Regions from separate parts of the Thermomonospora cellulosilytica genome, predicted to be linked through region 3. Evidence: riboswitches for the same ligand, from Rfam matches in the RefSeq annotation. Region 3 holds a riboswitch; each other region holds the start of a gene.

Region 1 (5,552 bases), 1.1 Mb from region 3:
TAAGCCCCGCGGGCCACGGAATGCCGACCCGCCGTCAGGCCCGGTGGGATGGGCGATCGGGGCCTCCGGCGGGGTGCGCGGGCCCGCCGCGGCCACGAAATCCGCGGCCCATCCGAACCCGCCGGCGGTCCGGGCGGTTTTCCACTGCCCTGACCAGTTGGCAGCAGAAAAGCTCCGAATGCTAACCGCCGCTCTCGGGGGACCGGCGGGCGTGCGGGACGGCCACCACGACGGTGCCCGCCAGCCGGTCGTGCAGCGCCTGCCGCCGCGTCCCCTCCAGCACCAGGGCGGCGTTGGCGACCCAGAACAGGCCCGCCAGGACCCCCAGCACCGGGACCGGCCGCAGCGCGATCGGCACCGCGTAGACGGCGGACCGCAGCAGCGCGCGGCCCGTCCCCAGCCCCGGCCCGGCGCCGCCCGGCTCGCCGCGCACCCGCAGGCCGGCGAACCGTTTGCCCAGCGTGCGGCCCCACAGCGCGAGCTGGACCGCCTCGTACACCAGCAGCAGCCCGGCCAGGATCGGGACGGTCAGCAGGTCCGCGGTGGCCCGGGGCAGGCCCAGCGGCTCCGAGCGCATCACCAGGGCCACCGGCAGCCCCACCACGAGGGTGTCCACGACCCGGGCCACCAGCCGCTGGGCGGGCTCCGGCGGTGCGTCGTCGTCGAGCATGACCCGATCAGGGAGCGTCGTACTGGTCGTCCTCGGGGCCCACCCGGTCGTCGACGACGACGGTCTGGGCGAAGCGGTCGTGCACCGCCTGGTGCAGCGGCTCGTCCCAGATCGCCCACAGATAGGCCATCACCATGCCTATCGACACCAGCAGCAGCCCGTAGGCGAAGTACTCCCAGACCTTCACCGCAAGGATCAGGAACAGGAACAGGCCGAGCTGGTAGCCGATGTTGTTGACGGCCGCGCGCCAAACCGCCTGCGTCATCGTCATCGGCTCGCCGTCGTCGCGCACGACGCTCATCCCGAGCATCCGCTTGCCGAGCGTATGCCCCCACAACGCCAGCTGGACCGCCTCGTAGAGGAAAGGCAGCACCGCCAGCACCACGAACAGCGTGATGATGATCGGCCAGTTCCACACGCCGCCCTCGGTACGGGTATCGCTGCCGGGCGCGTCCAACCCGATCACGCCCCACGCGATCGGCAGCACGAGCGCGAATCCGAACACCGCCACGAGGGCGTTGTCCATCAGCCGGGCGCCCGCCCGCCGCACAATCGGCGCCAGCGGCAGGCCGCCCGCCGGAACGTGGTCATAACCGCCGTACCCGCCGCCGTGATGGGCCGGGGGCTGCCATTGCGTCTGCGGCGGCCGCTGCCACTGCCCCGGGGGGCTTCCGCCTTGCCAGTGCGGGTTGTAGGGCTGTCCCCCGCGGTACGGGTCGCTCATCGCTTCGGTCACTCCTCCAGGCGTAGCAGCATCCGGGTGTTGCCCAAGGTGTTCGGCTTGACGCGGTCGAGATCGAGGAACTCGGCCACGCCTTCGTCATAAGAACGCAGGAGTTCTTCGTACACCTCTGGCGACACCGGAGTGCCCAGAATCGGGCGGAAGCCGTGACGGCGGAAGAACTCCACTTCGAAGGTAAGGCAGAACACCCTCCGCACGCCGAGTTCCCGTGCGGTTTCCAGCAGCCGGGTCACGATCCGGTGCCCGATGCCGCGGCCGCCGCAGCGCTCGTCGACCGCGACGGAGCGGACCTCGGCGAGGTCCTCCCACATCACGTGCAGGGCACCGCAGCCGACGACGCCGAGCTCGCGGTCGTCGGCCACCCAGAACTCCTGCACGTCCTCGTAGAGGGTCACGGTCGACTTCCGCAGCGTCCGCCCGTCGCCGGCGTACCTGTCGATGAGCCGGCGGATCGCCGGGACGTCGGCCGTTCGCGCCCGCCTGATCGTGACCTCCACGAACAGGGGAGCGTATCGGTCCCGGCGGCCCGCCGTTGTGCCGGTGCCCCGCCGAGCTGGGTCTTCGGACGTTCCTGTTGGCAGGGTCGGCGGACTCCGTTAGTCTGCGACGCTGACATCAGCGCGTCCTGTGCTGAGACCGCCGAGTCCGTCGGGCGCCCCGATGCCCGGCGGAGCCGGGGACCCATCTGATGCCCCTGGGCAGGCAGGAGCGAACGCTCCGTCGGACCCAATGGAGGGTGCGCCCCTGGGGTGAGTCCGCTCCGGCGCCCGGCGCGCCGACCGCGGTAGGGCTCTCCTTGCCCGAACCCGTCAGCTAACCCGGTAGGCGGACCAGGAGAGGAGACCGAGTGGAGTCCATCCGCCCCGAACCCGATCCGCAGGGTCCCCCATCCGCCCCGCGGGACGCGGCCCGTCCGGCCGGGCGAGGAGGCAGACGCCCACCCCGCGCCGCCCGCGGCCGGTGGCGGACCACCGTGCTGGCCGGGCTGGCCGGGACCGTGCTGGCGGCCTCGGCGCTCGTCCCGGCGGGTCCGGCGCACGCCGAGCCGGAGCCCTCCACCAAGGAGCTCACCGACCAGGCGTTCAAGCTCGCCGACCGGCTCGAGCAGCTCACCGAGAAGTACAACGGGCTGAAGGTCCAGCTGTCGCAGGCGCGGCGGGCCGCCCAGGTGGCCGCCGCCAACGCCCGGCGGCAGGAGGAGGCGCTGGAGGAGATCCGCCAGAAGGTCAGCAGCCTGGCGGCCAGCAGCTACATGCAGAACGGCGTGGACCCGGCGGTGGCGATGATCAGCGGCGGCGACCCCCAGCGGGTGCTCGACCAGGCCGCCACCCTGCAGTACTTCTCCACCCAGGAGGGGGTGAAGGTGCAGGGGATGCTGCAGGCCATGCAGGCCGCCCAGCGGGCCCGCAAGTCGGCCGAGAACCGCGCCGCGCAGGTCGAGAAGCTGCGCGCGGATCTGGAACGGCAGCGCAAGGAAGTGACCGAGCTGTACGAGAAGGTCCGCGACCGGGTCGTCAAGCGGGACCCGAGCGCGCTGGCCAAGCTGCCGGTCGTGGGCACCGGGAAGGCCGCCCAGGCGCTGCGGTACGCGATGTCCAAGCTCGGCAAGCCGTACGTGTGGGGGGCCGAGGGGCCGAACGCGTTCGACTGCTCGGGCCTGACGATGTGGGCCTACAAGCAGGTGGGCATCAACCTGCCGCACTACACCGGCAGCCAGTGGAACGCCGGCACGCACATCTCCCGCAGCCAGTTGCAGCCCGGCGACCTGGTGTTCTTCCACTCCGACCTGCACCACATGGGGATGTACGTGGGGGACGGCAAGTTCATCCACGCCCCGCAGACCGGTGACGTGGTCAAGATCTCGTCGCTGGCGGGCCGCCCGTACGCGGGCGCGGTCCGGGTGGCCTGAAGCACTGTGGCCTGAAGCACTGCGGCGGGCGCACCCCGTCGTGCGCCCGCCCGGATCCCCCGTGACGCCGGCCCCGGGCTCCGTGCCCGGCGCCCGTCAGATCAGCTGCCTGCGGGCCGCCCACACGACGGCCTCGATGGGGGTGTTCACGTCCAGCCTGTCGCAGATGGTCCGCAACCGCCGCCGCAGCGTCCGTGCGCTCAGCTCGAGCCGGCGCGCCGCGACATCGGCGGTGACGCCGGTGGCGATCTGGGCGAGCAGCCGGATGTCGTCCTCGCTGAGGCGCGGTTCCTCGGTGCCACGACGTGCGAGTGTGGCCTGTTCCACTCCGTCCTCCCTCGTCCGTGGTGATGACCGCGGGGATGCGGACCCGGCTCGGTCCGGGTGCCGCACAGGTACGGGTAGGCCTTGGTCGGTACGCGCTGGTTGCGGGGTGAGGGAGTTGTCGACCGGCCCACAACAGCCGACTGGGTGCGCGTAATGTGCGGTTGTGGGAGAGCGGCGGCGCCGTTCTCCCGGCGGATCAGATGCATCGGAGCGTTCACCGGCTCCGATGTGGCCGAATTCGGCCGATGCCCCCGAGGTGTGGCGCGCGCGGGCGGCGTTGGGTAACCATTCAGGGAGAGGACCCCGCCGGGCCCGTGGCGCCCGCGGCGTGCGGGGAGGACCCGGGCCGGGAGCCGGCGTCCGCCGGGACCCGGGCCGGGTGGTGCCGTACGCGCCGGGGCGGAGGCGGTCGTGTCCGGAATGGGTCATGTCGAGCCTCTTCCGCCCATCCCTTTCCGTGTCCCCGACCACCCGGCGTCGATGATCGGCGCATGGTCATGGTGCGTTACGGCACGGAACGCTAGGCGGCCGGATAGAGGTCGTCAAGCGGGTAAACATGACTCTGTGTAGTCATATGTGCGCCATCCGTCACACCCTGCGACGACCTTCCCGCCGCCGCGGCAGTGACCTGCGCGAACGGTCCGCCGGGGAGGGGCCGGCGAGGGGTCGCACCGCTCCGGACAGGCCCGGGTGAAGGTCACCACCCGGCTCGGTTGAGGCTTTTCCAGACGTCCTCAACTCATTGGATTTCCCGGCCGAAAAATGGTGTCAGGTTTGGCCCGGTATCGCCGGAGCCGGGGACCGGCCCGTGGCCGCCTGCGGGCACGGGCCAGCGGACCGTTCCAAGGAGGGTTTACGGACACCCACTGCGGGGTTGTCCGGACACTGACAGCGGGCGGCCCCGCTCATTCGGGCTTGACGAGCGGGAACAGGATGGTCTCCCGGATGCCCTTGCCGGTGAACGCCATGATCATCCGGTCGATGCCGACGCCCACGCCCCCGGTCGGCGGCATCGCGTACTCCAGCGCCCGCAGGAAGTCCTCGTCGAGCTGCATGGCCTCCGGGTCCCCGCCGGCCGCCAGCAGCGACTGCTCGGTGAGCCGGCGGCGCTGCTCGATCGGGTCGATCAGCTCGCTGTAGGCGGTGCCCAGCTCGGTGCCGAACCCGATCAGGTCCCACTTCTCGGTCAGCAGCGGCTCGTCGCGGTGCTGCCGGGTCAGCGGCGAGGTCTCCAGCGGGTAGTCCATCACGAACGTCGGCTGGACCAGCGTGTGCTCGACCAGCTCCTCGAAGATCTCCTGGACGATCCGGCCCTGCCCCCACTTGGGATCCCAGGTCACGTCCCGGGCGTCGGCCAGCTTGCGCACCTTGTCGATCGGGGTGTGCGGGGTGATCTCCTCGCCGAGGGCCTGCGACACCGCGCCGTACAGGGTGATCCGCGGCCACTCCGCCAGCCCCAGGTCCACCTCCCGGCCGTCGTGCACGACCACGGTGGTGCCCAGCGCCGCCCGCACGGCCCGCTGGTACATCCGCTGGGTCAGGTCGGCCATGTCGTTGTAGTCCAGGTAGGTGCCGTACGCCTCGAGCATCGTGAACTCGGGGTTGTGGGTGGAGTCGGCGCCCTCGTTGCGGAAGTTGCGGTTGATCTCGAAGACCTTGTCGATCCCGCCGACCACCAGCCGCTTGAGGTACAGCTCGATGGCGATCCGCAGGTACAGGTCCATGTCGTAGGCGTTGATGTGCGTCACGAACGGACGCGCCGCCGCCCCGCCGTGGATCGGCTGCAGCATCGGGGTCTCGACCTCGAGGTACCCCTCCTCGTGCCAGAAGTCCCGCACCGCCCGGACGGTGTCGCTGCGCAGCCGGGCCATCCGCCGGGCCTCGTCGTTGACGATCAGGTCCAC
Region 2 (5,552 bases), 4.0 Mb from region 3:
AGCCAGGCGGCCGCAGGCGCGACGGCCTCGGGCACGCGGTGCGCGGCCAGCGCACCGAACAGCACGTTGCGTGCGTGGGGCTCGGTCTCGGCTTCAAGGGCGGCCAACAGAGCTTCGGTCACCCGCGGCTCGGGATCCCACAACCGGCGCCAGGCCGCCTCACGCGTCTCGGGGTCGGCATCCGGGCCCATACCGGGGATGCCGGCCTGCGGGCGGGCCAGCATGTGCAGCGCCCGTCGTCGCACCTCGTCCGGCCCGGTGCGGACCAGATCGGCGAAGACGGCGTCGGCCTCGGGCAGCAGCCGCAGCAGGAGCCTGGCGGGCCCCCAGATCAGGGGGTCGGGGTCGGCGAGCAGCGGCACCAGCGCCCCGGTCGGCACCGGCACTCCGAACCGCAGCAGCCAGTCGAGCACCACGGGCCGGCTGCGCAACTCGCCGTCCCCGACCCGCTGGACGAAGGCCGCGGCCACCGCGGGCCCGGTCGCACCGAGCCGGTCCAGCGCGTTCACCGCACGCCGCCGGACCTCGGCGTCGGGATCGGAGCACAGCGCCACCAGCGGCCCGATCGGCGCCGCCTCGCCCTGCCCGCCCAGTCCCAGCGCGGCCGCCGCGCGTACCTGCGGCGCCGGATCCCCGGCCAGGGCGGTCAACTCGGCGACGTGCCCGGGAGCGCGGCTCAGCCCCTTGGCCGCCGCCGCACGACGCGCGGGATCGGCCGAGCCGATCTCACGCAGGAAGAACGCGACCTGATGCCCCGCGACCATGCCCCACCCCCGACCGCTTCTGCCGAGAAGACGCCCCAGACCCACGCCCGGTTGGCACACCACCGCCCGACCACAGGCCCCGGGGTCCTGCCGGGGTGGCGGGCAAGGAGATCCCCGGAACCGCCAGGTAGATCTTTTTGGGGAAACTTGTCCGGTTTTGGGGTTTTCAATACGATCTAGTCGCATTCATCGTCGCCGTCGATGATCGCCTCCGCCGGAGGCGGACGACGGCCGCCGAGTCCGCTCCGACCACCGTCGAGCGGAGCCGGGGACCCACTGTTTCCGGGGTGAATCCGCCTTGTGCGGTAGGGCGTCTCCTGGCCCGAACCCGTCAGCTAACCCGGTAGGCGTCAAGGAGAGGAGAAGATCGTGGAGGAACGTCGCTCCATCGTCCGGCGCCCCCACCGGCGCGCCACGGATCCCCTGACCTTCGCCGCGCACGGGCTCCCCGGTCACGTGCCGCCGGCGTTCCATCGGCCGTCGACGGCCTGACGGCCTTCCCGGGCGGGCGGTTCTGAGCCCCTCCGGGAACGGCACGAAGACCATCGCGGGTTCCGGCACGCCCTGACCATTCCGAAACCCGCGAAACCCGCGAAACCCGAAAGGGCGATGCGCCCGCCGGCCATTGCACGTGCCCGGGAAATCCGGACGGCGGCGCGGTTCGCCCGTCCACGTCACGCCCTTCGGCCGACGCATTTCTCTGCCATCACGCAGAGCACTCGTTCTTTCACGCACAGCAGGATGGGATCCTTCATGCCCGCAAGGCCCAAGCACCGTAAGACGCAGACCCCCGCGATGTCCCGGCGCAGGCTCCTCGTCGCCGGCGGAGTCCTCGCCGCGGGAACGCTTCTCGAAGTGTCCGGCTACGCCGCCGACGCCACGGCCTCCTCCGACTCGGACCGGACCCCGGACCGGCGCAAGGCGCGCGAGGCCGCCGGTCGCCGTTCCGGGCACGACATGCCGCGCATCCGCACACGCGCCGACTGGAACGCCAGGCCCGCCCCCGCTCCCCGGCTGGTCCGCGAGGCCCCGAAGTTCGTCGTCGTCCACCACACGGCGACGCCGAACGTGGACGACTTCTCGCTCGAACAGGCGTACCGGCTGTCCCGCAGCATCCAGAGCGCCCACATGGGCGTCAACGGCTGGCCCGACACCGGCCAGCACTTCACCATCAGCCGGGGCGGCCACATCATGGAAGGCCGCCAGGGCAGCATCGACGCGGCGCGCAGGGGCTTCTTCGTCGAGGGCACCCACGCGGGCCGCGCCAACGACTTCACCGTGGGCATCGAGTGCGAGGGCACCTACAGCGACGTGCTGCCGCCCGAGCCCCTGCTGGCCTCCCTCACCGAGACCCTCGCCTGGCTGTGCCGCCAGTACGACCTGGACCCGCGGGAGGCGATCGTCCCCCACCGCCACTTCAGCTCCACCGAATGCTGCGGAACCGCCTTCGCCGCAGCGCTGCCCAACCTGCGGGGCGTCGTGGAGGACCTGCTCGGCTGAGCCGCCGCCGTACGTCCCGGGCCCCGTTCTGCCGGGCTTCCGCGCGCGGGCACGGAAGGGCGGCCCGTCCGTCGATGTCCGGTCCGGCGGACGAAGCCGTGTGCGGTCCGATCGAGCCTGGGGACGCCGGGATGCGTACCAACGGGCGTAGGCCGTAGGAAGGGGACGGCTCCATGCGCCCAGGGGTCCGCATCGCCGCCCGGTACCGGCTGGAACGACGGCTCGGCGAAGGCGGGAAGACCGAAGTGTGGCAGGCCGCCGACGAGGTCGGGGGCCGCCGTGTCGCGATCCGGCTGCTGCACCCGGGACGAGCGGCGGATCCGGTGGTGCGCGGCGGGTTCAGGAGCGGCGCGCGGGCGGCGGCGGGGCTGACCCATCCCCGCATCGCCGCCGTGCTCGACCACGGCGAGGCGGACGGCGTCGACGGCCGTCCCATCCCCTACCGGGTGACGGAGTTCCTCGAGGGGCGCATGCCGGAGGGCGGTCTTGCGGGGCGGGAGGCGATCGCGGTGCTCGTGCAGGTCGCCGAGGCCCTGGCCGCCGCGCACGAGGCCGGGGTCGCGCACGGCGATCTGCGGCCGGCGAAGGTCGTGCTGGGCGAGGACGGCGTCAAGGTGCGCGACTTCGCCCTCGGCACCGAGCCCGCCGACCCCGCCTACCTGCCGCCGGAACGGCAGATCGGCCCGGCGGCCGACGTCTACGCGCTGGGCGTGATGCTCTCCGAGGCGCTGACCGGCGAGCGCAACCCGGACGGCCGCCGCCCCCCGCACGTCTCGCTGGAGGTCGCCGAACTGTGCCGGCGCTGCCAGGCGTACGAGCCGGACCAGCGGCCCACCGCCCACGAGGTGCGTTCCGTGCTGATCGGGGCCGCGGCCGAACCGGAGCCGTCCCCCGAGCCGCCGCCTCCGCCCTCCCCCGGGCGCATGCCGATCGGCCCCGCCCGCATGCTCGCCCTCACGACGGTGGTCGGTCTGGTCGCGGCGGCGACGCTCACCGTCGTGACCGTCCCCGGTGCGGAGCCGCCCGGCCGCCGCGCGGCGCCTCCCCTGGCCACCCCGTCCGGCCCGCCGCCGTCCGCCTCCGTTCCCCCGTCCGGATCCCCGTCCCCGTCTCCGTCGTCCGGTTCGCCCTCCCCGGAGCCGATACCGACGTCCCCGAGCCCGTCGCCGCCCTCGGTGGTGACCCCGGCCCTCCGTCCGCCGGACCGCGCGACCCTGGTGCACAGGCTCAGCCGCGTACGGGAGGCGATCGAAGCCGGCCGCCAGTACGGCGAGATCCACCCCCAGGTGGCGGCCGAACTCGACGCGCTCGTCACCGACTTCCAGGGCGAACTGGCCGCCCATCGCCCCGTCGCCGTCGAACAGCGCCTCGACCTGCTGTGCACCAAGGTCGCCGAACGCTACCGGGCGGGCGCCATGACCAGGTCCCGGGCTCGGGAGATCCTCCACGCCCTGGACGCCGTCGACGACCCCGTCCACGTCGCCCCGGCGTCCCTGCGGATCCCGTTCTGAGCGGAATCCCGAAATCCCCGGCGTCCGTATACCGCCGGCGGGGCACCGGCGTGAAACCCGCACAATCGACCGGTCGCGTCAATGGCAAAAAATGCCAAAACAACAAAACAAATCGGCTGCTCCCCGGGCGCGGAATTCCGATGTATAAGTGAGGCCGTACCCTCCAACCACCCCCTGGAGAGCAGATGCGCGTCCCCCGCCGCGCGCTTACCACCGTTTGCGCGCTCATCCTCGCCATCGCCCTGACCGCCCTCGCCCCGCCCGCCTCCGCCGCCACCGTCAATTATGTCGCACTCGGCGATTCCTACTCGTCGGGACTCGGAGCCGGAAGTTACGACTCCGCCAGCGGAAGCTGCCAGCGCAGCAACAACGCCTATCCGAAACTGTGGGCGAACGCCAACTCCCCCGCCTCGTTCCGGTTCGTCGCCTGCTCGGGGGCCACCACCACGTCCGTCATGAACGACCAGCTCGGCGCCCTCGGCTCCGGCACCACCCTGGTCACCATCACGGTCGGCGGCAACGACGCCGGGTTCGCGAAGGTCATGGAGACGTGCGTGCTGGGCTCCGACTCGACCTGCCTCAACGCCGTCAACACCGCCAAGACCTTCATGCAGAACCAGCTTCCGGGCCGGCTCGACACGCTCTACCGGGCGATCCGCTCGCGGGCCCCCTCCGCGCGCGTGGTGGTGCTCGACTATCCGCGGCTCTACAAGATCGTGAACGTGTGCGTCGGGCTCAGCAACACCAAGCGGACCGCGCTGAACGGCGCGGCGGACCTCCTGGACAGCGTCATCGCCAGTGCCGCCGGCCGGGCGAACTTCACCCTCTCCGGCGTGCGGGACGAGTTCATGGGACACGAATTGTGCAGCGGCCATGACTGGCTGAACGCCGTCACCATTCCCATCAACCACTCCTACCACCCGACCGCCCTCGGCCAGCGCAGCGGATACTACGCCGCCCTCAACTCGGTGCTCTGAGCACACGACGGCCCACATTTCGAAAGCGTTCCGCCGACGGCGGGGACATCCGAACACCGGATGTCCCCGTCCGGCCGTCTCATCGAACGTCGCCGCCGGAGCGAGCCGTGCGCATTCCGCTCCGCGGCCGGGCGGATTCCCCGGGTCCGGCGGCGAGCGGCTCGCAGGGGCGGATAACCGTTTTCCAGGCCGGGCGACGATATGCCAGAGTCGGCCGGTGAACACATCTCGACGTGATCTGCTGCGCTGGCAGTTCGACCTGACCTGGGCGTTGTTCGACCACCACCTGGAACGGCTGGTCGCCGAGGACTTCCTGTGGGAGCCCGCTCCGCTCTGCTGGACGGTGCGCCCGGACGAGGACGGGACATGGGTGCCGGACTGGGCGGAGACCGAGCCCGAGCCCGTGCCGGTCCCCACGATCGGCTGGCTGAGCTGGCATATCGGCTGGTGGTGGAGCGTCGCCATCGACCACGCACAGTGCCGGAGGCCCCGGGAACGGACCGAGATCACCTGGCCGGGGGACGGGAAGGCGGCCGTCGCGTGGCTGCGCGATCTTCGTGAGGAGTGGCTGACCGTGCTGGACCGGCTCACCGACGCCGACCTGGACGCCCCCGCCCCGTTCCCCTGGCGGAACGACCCCGCGCACACCGTCGCCCACATGGTCGGCTGGGTGAACTCCGAGCTGATGAAGAACGCCGCCGAGATCGGCCAGCTCCGGCTGCTGCGCGCCGCCTCCCAGGAGTGAACCGGGTCCCACGGGGCCCGTCCCCCGGCCAGGCGGAGGCCCTGGTCGGCGCGCC
Region 3 (5,552 bases):
CAGCACCGACTCGTCGAAGACCTGGGCGACCAGGCCCATGTCCTTGAAGACGACGATGCGGGAACCGTCGCTGACGGCGATGCCCGCCGACTCCTGCCCCCGGTGCTGGAGGGCGTACAGCCCGTAGTAGGTGAGCTTGCTCACCTCCGCCCGGGTCGCCTCGTCGGAGGGGACCCAGACCCCGAAGACGCCGCAGGCGTCCTGGGGAGCGCGGTCGGTGGGATCGAGGTCGTGGCTCAGTCGGCCGTCACCAAGAGACACGCTGGCCAGTCTAGATGCCCGATTCGGCTGCTCTGGTCGTGCGGCGGCCACGGTGGCGCATGACACGGCGGCGCGCGACCCGCCGAACCGCTGTTTGCCGAGCCCGGCAGCGACCTTTGCCCGGCGGGGCGGAGTCATCGGGGCTCCGGCCGGGAACCTGGTCTAACGCACGCGCGCGTCGCAGCTCCCCTGGAGGTTCCGCATGACCGTGCCCGGCTACCAGCGCCACTACACCCCTGTACGGGAGCAGCGCAGCGGCATGGCCACGGCGTCGCTCGTGCTCGGGCTGATCGGCCTGCCCGCGCTGCTGCTGTGCGGGCTGGGGATGGTGCTGGCGCTGGTCGGGCTGGTGCTGGGGTTCGTGGCGGCGTCCCGGCACACCGGCCGGGGGACCGCGGCCGCCGGGATCGTCTCCTGCCTGGTGACCCTGGTGGTGGGCGCGGCGGGGCTGTTCTGGCTGCTCAGCCAGGCCGCCGAGTGCGCCGACCCGGACCGCTACCCGACCGACGCGGACCGGGAGCGCTGCATCGAGCGCGAGTTCCCGTTCGCCCGGACGGGCGCGACCCCCGGCACGACGCCCTGACGCGGGTCACTTCAGTGGGACGAGCGCGGACAGGTCGGCGCGGGGGCCGCCGGCGGTGATCCGGCGGGCGTGCACCGCCTCGTCCCAGGTGACGCGGCCGGTCGCCAGCTCGAGCCAGGTCACGGCGTCCATCTCCACGACGTTCGGCGGCGTCCCGCGGGTGTGCCGCGGCCCCTCCATGCACTGGACGGCGGCGAACGGCGGGACCCGCACCTCCACCGCACGGCCGGGGGCGGCCTCGGCGAGGCGGTCCAGGGTGACGCGGACGGCCGCCCGCAGCAGGGGACGCCCCGGCTCGGCCCCGGCGTCCAGGGCGGCCAGCACGGCGTCGAGGGCGGCCAGACGCAGCGCCGCGGGCTCGTCGGGCCCCTCGTACGGGGGCCGTCCCAGCGCGGCGAGCTGCTCGTTCAGCACGGTGAGGGTGAGCGGTGCACGGGCCATCGACACCGACCGTACCGGTACCTCCTGCCCGGCTCTGCACCGCGAACCACCGCCCAGGCGGTAAAAAGGGACGGTCGCTGGCACCCTGGGCCAGCCGGACAGGGCACGCCCGCGCGGCGCGGCGTGGCCCAGGAAACGCACGGAGGTTGCCGATGCCCCAGGCCCGGCCGCTAGAACCCACCGATCCCGAACGGCTCGGCGAGTACCAGATCGTCGGCCGGCTCGGCGAGGGCGGGCAGGGCGTGGTCCTGCTGGGCCGCGGCCCCGGCGGCGAGCAGGTGGCGATCAAGCTCCTGCACGCCACCCTGAGCACCGATCCGCTGGCGCGCTCCCGGTTCATCCGCGAGCTGGAGGTGGCCAAGCAGATCGCCACGTTCTGCACCGCGGCGGTGCTGGACGCCGACGTGGCCGGGGACCGCCCGTACATCGTCAGCGAGTACGTCGAGGGCCCCTCGCTGCAGGGCCTGGTCGCCGCCGAGGGCCCGCGCGGGGCCAGCGCGCTGGAACGGCTGGCGATCGGGACGGCCACCGCGCTGACCGCCATCCACCGGGCCGGGGTGGTGCACCGCGACTTCAAGCCCGCCAACGTGCTGCTCGGCAGCGACGGCCCCCGGGTGATCGACTTCGGCATCGCCCGGGCCATGGACCTCAGCGGGCTCACCCTGGCGGGCGGGGTGCCGGGCACGCCCGCCTACATGGCCCCGGAGCAGCTCAGCGGGACCGAGGCGGGCCCGGCCGCCGACGTGTTCGCCTGGGGCTCGACGATGCTGTTCGCCGCGTCGGGGCGGATGCCGTTCGGCGACGACACGGTGCAGGCGGTGATCCAGCGGATCCTGTACGACGAGCCGGACTACTCGCCGCTGCCGGAGCCGCTGCGCGGGATCGTGCGGGAGGCGATGGCCAAGGACCCGGCCCGCCGCCCGACCGCCCGGCAGTTGCTGGACCGCCTGCTGGGGCAGGAGAGCCCGTCCGTCGCCACCGTGCCCGAGCCACTGGTCACCGAGGCCCGGTCGCTGGCCGCCGAACGCCCGCCGCGGCCCGCCCCGCCGCCCCTGCCCGCCGCCGAGGAGCCCGCGCCGCCCACGGTCGCCGACCCTCCGTACGCGCCGCCCCAGCCGCCCCGGCCGGGGGAGACCGCCGTGCTGGGCGCGCCGGTGTTCCCGTCCGGCGAGCCCGGCGGTCCGGGTCCGGACGACCGGCCGGGGCAGCCGCCGCTGATCCCGTGGCAGCAGCCGGCCGCCGCCGACCCGACGGCGGCGTACCCTCCGGTGCCCCCGGTCCCCCCGGCGAGCGCCGCGCCGCCGCGTCGCGGGGGCGCCAACCGGCCGCTCGGCGTGCTGATCTCGCTGGCCGTCGGGGTGCTGGCGGGCATCGTGATCATCGCCCTGGTGCTGTGGCCGCAGCTGCGCGACTCCAGCCCGGCGGGCGGCGCCTCCGGGACGTCCCAGCAGGCCGCCGACAACCGGCCGGTCAGCAGCATCCCCGAGGCGTTCGCCGGGACCTGGAGCGGCACCGCGGTCAACTCCAGGCGGGGGGCGTCGTTCCAGATCCGGGTCACCTTCCAGGCGGGCGAGACCGTTGCGCGGGCCGTCTACCCGCGCGGCTGCCAGTGCACCCTCACCCTGACCCGCGGCACCGGCAGCCGGCTGGAGATGACGCTCAGGCCGCAGCCGCCCTGCAAGACCGTCACCCCCGGGGACGTGGTGGTGACCCGCAAGCCGAACGGCCGTCTGGAGTACGCCTGGGCCCGGACCGGCACCACGCTCAGCTACCGGGCGGACCTGACCAAGGGCTGACACGGGCCGTCACCGCCGCGGGGCGGGGTGTGAACGTTCTCACGTAGGATGGCCCGGCCACAGGTGAGAGCACAGGTCGATAAGCGGTCATCGAGGTCATAGCGACTGCCGCTGCGCAAGGGGTTTAATCTTGGCGAAGTGCACTTCGGTGTCATACGGTTCGCTCACCGGCCGAACGCCCGCGGCGTCCGGCCGTCGGCATGCCGTAGGGACGCCGGCAGCCTAATCCCGCGGTGCCAGCCCGCCGCGGGAACCGGGGACCCAACGTAGATCCGGGGTGAACTCACGGCCCGTCCGGCCGCGACAGGGCCGACCTCCCGGTCCGAACCCGTCAGCTAACCCGGTAGGCGAACAAGAGAGGAGAGCACGTGGAGACCCCTGACTCCACTCGTGGCACCCGTGCGCCGCGGCGCGGACTCCGGCGCACGGCCCTGGCGCTCGCCGCGGCGGCCGGGGCGTTCCTGCTGACGTCCTCCACCTCGCCGGGGGCGATGGCCGCGGAGCCGGGGGGCGCGGCCAAGGTCCGCCAGCTCACCAGGGAGATGCAGAAGCTCGAGAAGGAGTACGGGGGCAACCTCGAGCAGCTGCGCGACGCCCGGCGCGACGCCAACAACGCGCTGAAGAAGGCCCAGGTCCTCGGCAAGGACCTGGAGGAGGCGCGGCGGGTGGTGGCCGAGATGGCGGCCACCCAGTACATGAGCAACGGCGTCGACATGACGGTGCAGATCCTGGCCAGCGACGACCCCAACCGGCTGCTCAGCAACGCCTCGCTGGCCCGCCATCTGTCCGAGCAGAAGGCCGCCAAGGTCCGGGAGATCGCCGTTCTGGTCGGCCGGCAGGACCAGGCCCGCAGGGAGGCCGAGGCCAAGATCAAGAAGCTGGAGAACGACATCGAGGAGATCTCCAAGCAGCGCGAGCGGGTCAAGCAACTGCTGAAGAAGTACAAGCCGGAGTCCCCGCTGGTCGGCGCGGGCGGGATGACCCCCCGGATGATCAAGGTCAAGAACGAGATCGAGGCCGAGCTGGGCCCCTTCCCGATGATCGGCTGCACCCGCCCCGGCGACCCCCTGGACCACGGGTCCGGGCGCGCCTGCGACTTCATGGAGAGCACCGCGGGCCGGATGCCCTCGTCGGACCGGCTGGCCCACGGCGACGCGGTCGCCCAGTACGCCATCAACAACGCCTCGCGGCTGGGCATCAAGTACATCATCTGGAAGCAGCGGATCTACGACCTGCGCAGCCCCGGCTGGAAGACCATGTCCGACCGCGGCTCCATCACCCAGAACCACTACGACCACGTGCACATCTCGGTGTTCTGAGCACTAGCCGCTGGTCTTCGACGCCCCGGCCGGGTTCGCCCGGCCGGGGCGTTTCGCGTTCCGCGGCGCGGAAGGTCAGCGGAGGGCGGCCAGGGCCTGGTGGGCGATGGCGTCGCGTTCGGCGGCCTCGCGGCGCTGGGCCTCCCGTTCGGCGGCCTCGCGGGCGTCGTAGGCGGCGCGGGCGGCGGCGATCTCGTTCTGGTGCTCCTCGGTCCAGGTGACCAGGGCCTGGATGGTGGCGTGCAGGGTGCGGCCGAGGGGCGTCAGCTCGTAGTCGACCCGGGGCGGGACGGTGGGGTGGACGGTGCGGCTGATCAGGCCGTCGCGTTCGAGCTGGCGGAGGGTGCGGGTGAGCATCCGCTGGCTGATCCCGTCGATCTTGCGGCGCAGCTCGGTGAAGCGCAGGGAACGCCGGTCCAGCAGGGCGATCACCAGCAGCGACCACTTGTCGGCGATCCGGTCGAGGATCTGCCGGACCTCGCAGTCCTCACGGGTGTCCCACTGGAAGGCCTCCTGGTCGGGGCCGGTACCACAGCAGTTACCAGGGGACTTCGAAGTGCCTTCTTCCATGACTCCTCATGGTGACTGACGATGCTGTCGGTTACAAGAAGGAACCGGCCCCATGTTCCGATACCGGCCGGTTCCGTGTGCGGAGAGGAGTGGGCCGATGTCCACGACGGACGCCCGGATGGACGGGCGGGCCTGGGGCGTGCTGTTCGTGCTGTGCGGCGCGATCTTCCTGGAGGGGATCGACGTCGCGATGTTGAACGTGGCGCTGCCGTCGATCCGGGCCGACCTGGGGCTGTCCACCGGGATGCTCAGCGGCCTGGTCAGCGCCTACGTGCTCGGCTACGGCGGGTTCATGCTGCTCGGCGGCCGGGCCGCCGACCTGCTGGGGCGGCGGCGGATGTTCCTGCTGTGGCTGACGGTCTTCTGCCTGTTCTCCGGGCTGGGCGGGCTGGCGACCGAGGGCTGGATGCTGCTGGTCGCCCGGTTCGTCACCGGGGTGGCGGCGGCGTTCATGGCGCCGGCCGGGCTGGCGCTGCTCACCGGCGCGTTCCCAGAGGGGCCGCTGCGGACCCGGGCGCTGGGGGTCTACGCGGGAACGGCCGCGGGCGGGTTCTCGCTGGGGCTGGTCGCCGGGGGACTGCT
Region 4 (5,552 bases), 2.7 Mb from region 3:
GCGACAGGAACCGGATGTCGGGGTCGGCCAGCAGGTCGGGGGCGTAACGGCGGCGCGAGGTGCGGTCCTTGCCGAACAGCCAGCCCATGTGGGCGTGCCACAGCCCCTTGGTGAGACCGATCAGGCCCGGCCCGTACTCCCACGGCGAGTGCGGGTCGCCCTCGGCGTCGGCGTACTTGTGGTGCCGCCGGTGGTCGGCGACCCAGCGGATCACCGAGCCGTGCATGGCCTGGCCGCCGAGGATCGCCAGGACGATGCGCAGCCAGCGCTTGGCCTTGAACGAGCCGTGCGTGAAGTGCCGGTGGTACCCGACGGTGACGCCGATGGCGTTCAGCGGGTACAGCACCGCGAAGATCAGCACGTCGGTCCAGCCCATCCCCCATCCCCAGGCGAACGGCACCGCCGCGGCGGCGGCCAGCAGCGGAACGCCCACGAAGATCACCACCGCGATCCGCTCGGCGAGCGGCACCGGGTGCGGGGACAGGTCGCGGTGCGGGGCCCAGCCCGTCTGGGTTCGGGTCACGGTCGCCATGTGCAGCCTTCCTGGAGCGGCGGGTGCGGAGTCAGGCGACGACCGTACGGTCACGGCAGGCGAGGCTCTTCCGTTCTCGTCGCGGATTCTCGCGGCGGACTTGTGACCGGTTTGACAAGATCCGGCCGGGACGGGACGAATGGTTGCCCGGCCGCGGCGACCGGTGGCATCCTCGCCTCGTTTGCACGTCGTCCGCCGGACGCCCGACGACCCCGCCGCAGGAGGCACCATCAGGCGCACCCGACGAGCCACCGGGCCCCGGCGCTGGCCGCCCGCCGTGATCGCCGCGGCGGTGGCGGGGACCCTGGTCGCCGACATCGGGCTGGTGGCGTTCGGCGACCTCGGCGACAGGGACGCCCCGGACTCCGGGGACGGCGACCGGCTGGTGTCCATCTCCCAGGACGCGGTCCGCCCGGCCGTCCCCGTGGTGTCCCCGCTGGGCCGACGCCGCACCCCGCATCTGCTGCTGGCCCACTCCGGCACGCTCCCGCCGGAGGCGGTCGAACAGGTCCGCCGGATCAAGGGCGTCACCGCCGTCGAGGTGGTCGACGCCGCCCAGGTGCAGGTCGCCGGGCGGCGGGTGGGCCTGCTGGGGGTGGAGCCGTCGACGTTCCGCGCGTTCGCCCCGCAGGCGTCGGCGGCCTCGGACCAGTTGTGGCAGGCGGTCGCCGCCGGGGACCTGGTGGTGTCGTTCGAGCTGGCCCGCGCCGCCGGGCTCACGCTGGGCGGCATGGTCCCGGCGGGCCGCGGCTCGGCGCCCGGCCAGGCGCGGCTGGGGGCGTACGCGTCGCTGGGGATCAAGAACGTGGACGCCGTGGTGTCCCGGGCGCGGGCCCGGCAGCTCGGCCTGCCCGCCGGGAACGCGCTGATCGTGAGCGTGTCGGCCAAGTCCGACCCGGCCAGGCTCGGCGGGCGGCTGCGCAGGGAGCTGCCGCGCGGCACCAGGTCCTCGGTGCTCGCCTCGACCGCCAGGCCCCGGGAACGGGAGGCCCCCCAGGTGACCGGGCGGCCGGACGGGCTGCGCGGCGACGTCACCACCATCACCGGCAACCAGATGACGCCTCGGATGCGGAACGTGGTGCTGGAGCTGAACAACCGGTTCGGGCCGTTCCCCGTCGTCGGCTGCTTCCGCACCGGCGCCGACGCCCAGGACCACGCGCTGGGCCGGGCGTGCGACTTCATGGAGAGCACGGGCGGGCGGATGCCGAGCGCGAGCGCGCTGCGGCACGGCGACCAGGTCGCGGCGTACGCCGTCGCCAACGCCGGCCGGCTGGGTATCCACTACGTGATCTGGAAGCAGCACATCTGGAACATCCGGGGCGGCGGCTGGCGGCGCATGGGCGACCGCGGCAGCATCACCCAGAACCACTACGACCACGTGCACATCTCGGTGCGGTAGTCCCGGTCAGGGCGTGCCGAACAGCGTCCGCGGCGGCACCGGGACGCGCACGTCGCCGCCGCGCAGCGGCGCGGCCCCCGCGCTGAAGCCGGCCAGGGCGTCGGAGTCCATGCAGCGGGCGCGGACCGCTCCCCCGGCCGCCCGGCGGGTCAGCTCCGCGTCGGGCAGTTCGGCGTCGGAGGCGGCCAGGATCAGGTTGCCGAACCGGCGGCCCCGCAGCACCCCCGGCTCGGCCAGCAGCAGCGTGTGGCCGAAGACGCCGCGCAGCGTGGCCACCATCCGCCGGGCGAACTCCAGCCCCCGCCCGTCGGCGATGTTGGCCAGGTAGACGCCGCCGGGCCGCAGCACCCGCCGCACGTCCCGGGCGAACTCCTCGGTCACCAGGTCCCCCGGCACGGTCGCGTCGGCGAACGCGTCCAGCACCACCAGGTCGTCGCAGGCGTCGGGCAGCGCCGCCACCCCGCTGCGCCCGTCGGTCACCCGCACCCGCAGGCCCCGTACGGAACGCAGCGGCAGCCGCGCCCGCACCAGGTCCAGCAGGGCCGCGTCGGGCTCCAGCACGATCTGCCGGGAGCCGGGCCGCGTCGCCGCCACATAGCGGGGCAGGGTGCAGGCCCCGCCGCCGACGTGGACGGCGTCGATCGGCTCGCCGGGCGGGCGCACGCAGTCCACCACGTCGCCCATCAGCCGCATGTACTCGAAGCTCAGGTGGGTGGGGTCGGCCAGGTCCACGTAGGACTGCGGGACGCCCTCGATGGTCAGCAGCCAGCCGTCCGCGCGGTCGGGGTCGCGGCGCAGTTCGGCCCGGCCGTCGGCGCTGCGCTCGGCCGCGGACGCCGCCGCCCTGCGGGCGTCCCGTCGCCGCTCCATGCCCCTCCCTGCCCGTCCGGTTCGCGGGGATTCCCTCGCGAACACACCTTTACGCCTACCATGCCGGAGAAGGCCGTGACCGGCTCCGGCGGATGACTTGCCCACCCGCTTTACCTCAAGTACATTCCCCCGAGACCGGTTCGTGACCAACCCCCCACCAGGAGGGTCGAGCCGAACCGCCGAATGTTCCGCGACGCAGCCGGCGTCGCCGGAACGCCGGGGACCCGACGCGCAACGGGGTGAATCCGTCCGCGGGCGGTAGGGCGCCTCCACGCCCGAACCCGACAGCTAACCCGGTAGGCGGTCCATGGAGAGATATGGATCCGATAGGCAAGAAGCTGCTCGACATCGCCGAGCAGGAGCTCGGTTATACCGAGAAGGCCGGCGGCTACACCAAGTACGGGGAATGGTGGGCCGAGAACGTCGACTCCGACCACGATCCGTACTTCAAGACGGCGCCGTGGTGTGACATGTTCCTGGCCTGGGCGGCCGACAAGGCGGGGGTGACGGAGCAGGCGGGACAGTTCGCCTCCACCGTCGACCACGCCAAGTGGTTCGCCGCCAACGGCGCCTGGGGCAGCGAGCCCGAACCCGGTGCGATCGTGTTCTTCGACTGGAAGGGCTCGAACGACATCGACGCCATCGACCACGTGGGCATCGTCAAGAAGGTCGACGGCGACGAGATCCACACCATCGAGGCCAACGTCGACGGCGTCCACCTGCGGGAGAAGGTCCGCGACGAGAGCGTCATCGCCGGTTACGGCTATCCGTCGAAGGTGAAGCCGGCCTCGCAGGCCGCCAAGTACGTCCCCAAGCACGCCGCCCCGCCGCCCTCCCCCGAGCAGCTGACCGGCGCCCCCGGACGGCAGGGGCAGGCCGCCGCCACCCGCGAGACGTCCGGCGACGGCGAGCCGCTGCTGTCCGGGCCGCAGGACGCGGTGCTGAGCGGGCTGGTGGCCGTGGCGGTCGTCGGGTCGGTGGCGCTGTCGGTCGGCAGGGCCGCCGCCGCCAAGGTGCCCGCCGCCCCGCCGGTCCGGGTCCGCAAGCGCGGCAAGCACCACCGCCGCCCGGTCTCGCTGCCGGCCGACATCACCCCGGCGCAGCTGGACCAGGCCGAGGCCGTCACCACGCAGATGCCCGCGATCAGCGCCGCGGTGGCCGCCGAGGCCGAGGACCGCGAGTTCTGGGGCCGGATCGAGCACCTCAAGGAGGACCAGGAGCTGGCGTTCTGGGACTCGCTGCACGCCGAGCTGGCCGAGGCCCCGCGGCGCCGCGCGATCCCCGCCGGCCACGAGGTCCCCTCCTCGCTGAACACCTGATCGCCCCGGCGTGCGGTCGCATGGCGCCCCGCGCGACCGCACGCCGCCCGGATCGCGGCGCTCCGGCGGGCCCGCGTCCGGGCCGTTCCGCCGTCAGCGCAGGCCGTAGCGGCCGCGACCGGAGTGCGTGCGCACCGCCGCCATCCGCGCCGCCGGCCCGGTCCGTGCGCGGGCCCGCATCAGGCCGCCGCGTTTGGCGTGCGCCCGGGTCCGGGCCAGATGAGCCGCCCGCTGCCAGGCACTGCGATGACGCATCCGGCGCCGCCGCCACAGCCAGGCCGCGACCGCCGCGGTGGCCAGGGCGGCCAGCCCCGCGCCCGCCTTGCCCGCCGTCGGGCCGGGCCGGGCGCCCATCCGGTCGGCCCGGCCGGCGAACCGGTTCCTGACCTCGCCGAGCTTGCGCTGCGCCCGGGCCTTCACGTCGGCCTTGGCGGCCAGCGCCTGCACGGTCTCGCCGATCTCCGCACGGGTGCGCTCGATGTCGGCGGCCGCCTTCGACTCACTGGTGGTCATCGCGTGCTGTCTCCTTACGTGCAGTACGGCTCGCCGAAGGAGTTCCCTGCCGCGACACGGCGGACGAGCCCCGCGACACGCGCTTTGCCGCCGCACACCGCGATTTTGGCGACGCGGATGCGAACCCGTGCCCGCACCGCGTGCGGCGCGTCAGGTCACCGGGCTCAGGTGCGGGCGGCGGCGCAGCCGGTGGCCTCGACGACCTCGGCGATCTCCCCGATCCGCACGGTCAGATCCAGGGCCGCGCAGCAGGCGTCGGCATTCATCGGATCACCACCTTCCGCAGCAGCGCGTTCACCGCATGTGCGAACACCTCCCAGCCGGTCGCGGTACGGCGCAGCACCGCGCCGCCCGCATCGATGATCCGGTAGTACCTGCAGGCCGGCCCCGTCTCGCCCTCGCGCCGCTGTGCGGTGACCATCTCGGTGCACTGCAGGCGAAGCGCCACCGGACACAGGGGCCGCTGCGGATCGGCCCGAGCCCGACGTCCCCAGGGACTGCGCCAGCTCTTGACGTGCTCTCCGGCTTGAAGGCCGGGGATTCAGTCCGTGCCGCGTGTGCGGCACCCCTGGTGGCTTCCTGTTTCGCCGGGTCCTGCCCTCCGCTAGGCGGCGGGTCTTACGGCCCCTCCGCAGGCGTTTAGCCTGTCCGCCCGCCCGGCGGCCAGGATGTTCTTGGCGGCATTGACATCCCGGTCATGCCGGGTGCCGCAGACCGGGCACGTCCATGCGCGGACGTGCAACGGCTTGGGACCGTCCTTGACCTTGCAGGTCGAGCACGTCTGCGAGGTCGGCTCGAACCGGCCGACCCGGCCGACGTGCCGCCCGTGCCGGGCCGCCTTGTAGGCCAGCATCGCCGTGAACTGCGCCCAGCCGGCGTCGTGCACCGATTTGGCCAGCCGGGTCCGCGCCAGCCCTGA

Evidence for each region. A riboswitch is a leader RNA that binds a small molecule or an ion and turns the genes downstream of it on or off. The one in region 3 is predicted to bind cyclic di-AMP.
Region 1: another riboswitch for cyclic di-AMP. It lies ahead of HNR21_RS01820 (C40 family peptidase); the one in region 3 lies ahead of HNR21_RS07185 (coiled-coil domain-containing protein).
Region 2: another riboswitch for cyclic di-AMP. It lies ahead of HNR21_RS26030 (peptidoglycan recognition protein family protein); the one in region 3 lies ahead of HNR21_RS07185 (coiled-coil domain-containing protein).
Region 4: another riboswitch for cyclic di-AMP. It lies ahead of HNR21_RS19755 (CHAP domain-containing protein); the one in region 3 lies ahead of HNR21_RS07185 (coiled-coil domain-containing protein).

Annotation. Positions count from the first base shown of each region.
Region 1 covers NZ_JACJII010000001.1:359,394-364,945, forward strand. Annotated here, with positions in the region: gene HNR21_RS01805 (RDD family protein) at 182-670, opposite strand; gene HNR21_RS01810 (RDD family protein) at 678-1,394, opposite strand; gene HNR21_RS01815 (amino-acid N-acetyltransferase) at 1,403-1,909, opposite strand; cyclic di-AMP (ydaO/yuaA leader) riboswitch at 2,040-2,256, shown strand; gene HNR21_RS01820 (C40 family peptidase) at 2,260-3,321, shown strand; gene HNR21_RS01825 (LuxR family transcriptional regulator) at 3,418-3,648, opposite strand; gene lysX (bifunctional lysylphosphatidylglycerol synthetase/lysine--tRNA ligase LysX) at 4,554-5,552, opposite strand, start outside.
Region 2 covers NZ_JACJII010000001.1:5,515,612-5,521,163, forward strand. Annotated here, with positions in the region: gene HNR21_RS26025 (HEAT repeat domain-containing protein) at 1-764, opposite strand, end outside; cyclic di-AMP (ydaO/yuaA leader) riboswitch at 987-1,129, shown strand; gene HNR21_RS26030 (peptidoglycan recognition protein family protein) at 1,518-2,264, shown strand; gene HNR21_RS26035 (serine/threonine-protein kinase) at 2,438-3,775, shown strand; gene HNR21_RS26040 (SGNH/GDSL hydrolase family protein) at 3,961-4,752, shown strand; gene HNR21_RS26045 (DinB family protein) at 4,970-5,497, shown strand.
Region 3 covers NZ_JACJII010000001.1:1,466,140-1,471,691, forward strand. Annotated here, with positions in the region: gene purF (amidophosphoribosyltransferase) at 1-261, opposite strand, end outside; gene HNR21_RS07170 (DUF4190 domain-containing protein) at 464-844, shown strand; gene HNR21_RS07175 (sterol carrier family protein) at 851-1,285, opposite strand; gene HNR21_RS07180 (serine/threonine-protein kinase) at 1,438-3,081, shown strand; cyclic di-AMP (ydaO/yuaA leader) riboswitch at 3,306-3,446, shown strand; gene HNR21_RS07185 (coiled-coil domain-containing protein) at 3,450-4,400, shown strand; gene HNR21_RS07190 (winged helix-turn-helix transcriptional regulator) at 4,476-4,970, opposite strand; gene HNR21_RS07195 (MFS transporter) at 5,068-5,552, shown strand, end outside.
Region 4 covers NZ_JACJII010000001.1:4,200,765-4,206,316, reverse strand. Annotated here, with positions in the region: gene HNR21_RS19770 (acyl-CoA desaturase) at 1-532, opposite strand, end outside; gene HNR21_RS19765 (VldE C-terminal domain-containing protein) at 714-1,931, shown strand; gene HNR21_RS19760 (spermidine synthase) at 1,938-2,801, opposite strand; cyclic di-AMP (ydaO/yuaA leader) riboswitch at 2,998-3,119, shown strand; gene HNR21_RS19755 (CHAP domain-containing protein) at 3,119-4,120, shown strand; gene HNR21_RS19750 (DUF3618 domain-containing protein) at 4,214-4,633, opposite strand; gene HNR21_RS19745 (hypothetical protein) at 4,896-5,081, opposite strand; gene HNR21_RS19740 (RNA-guided endonuclease InsQ/TnpB family protein) at 5,238-5,552, opposite strand, start outside.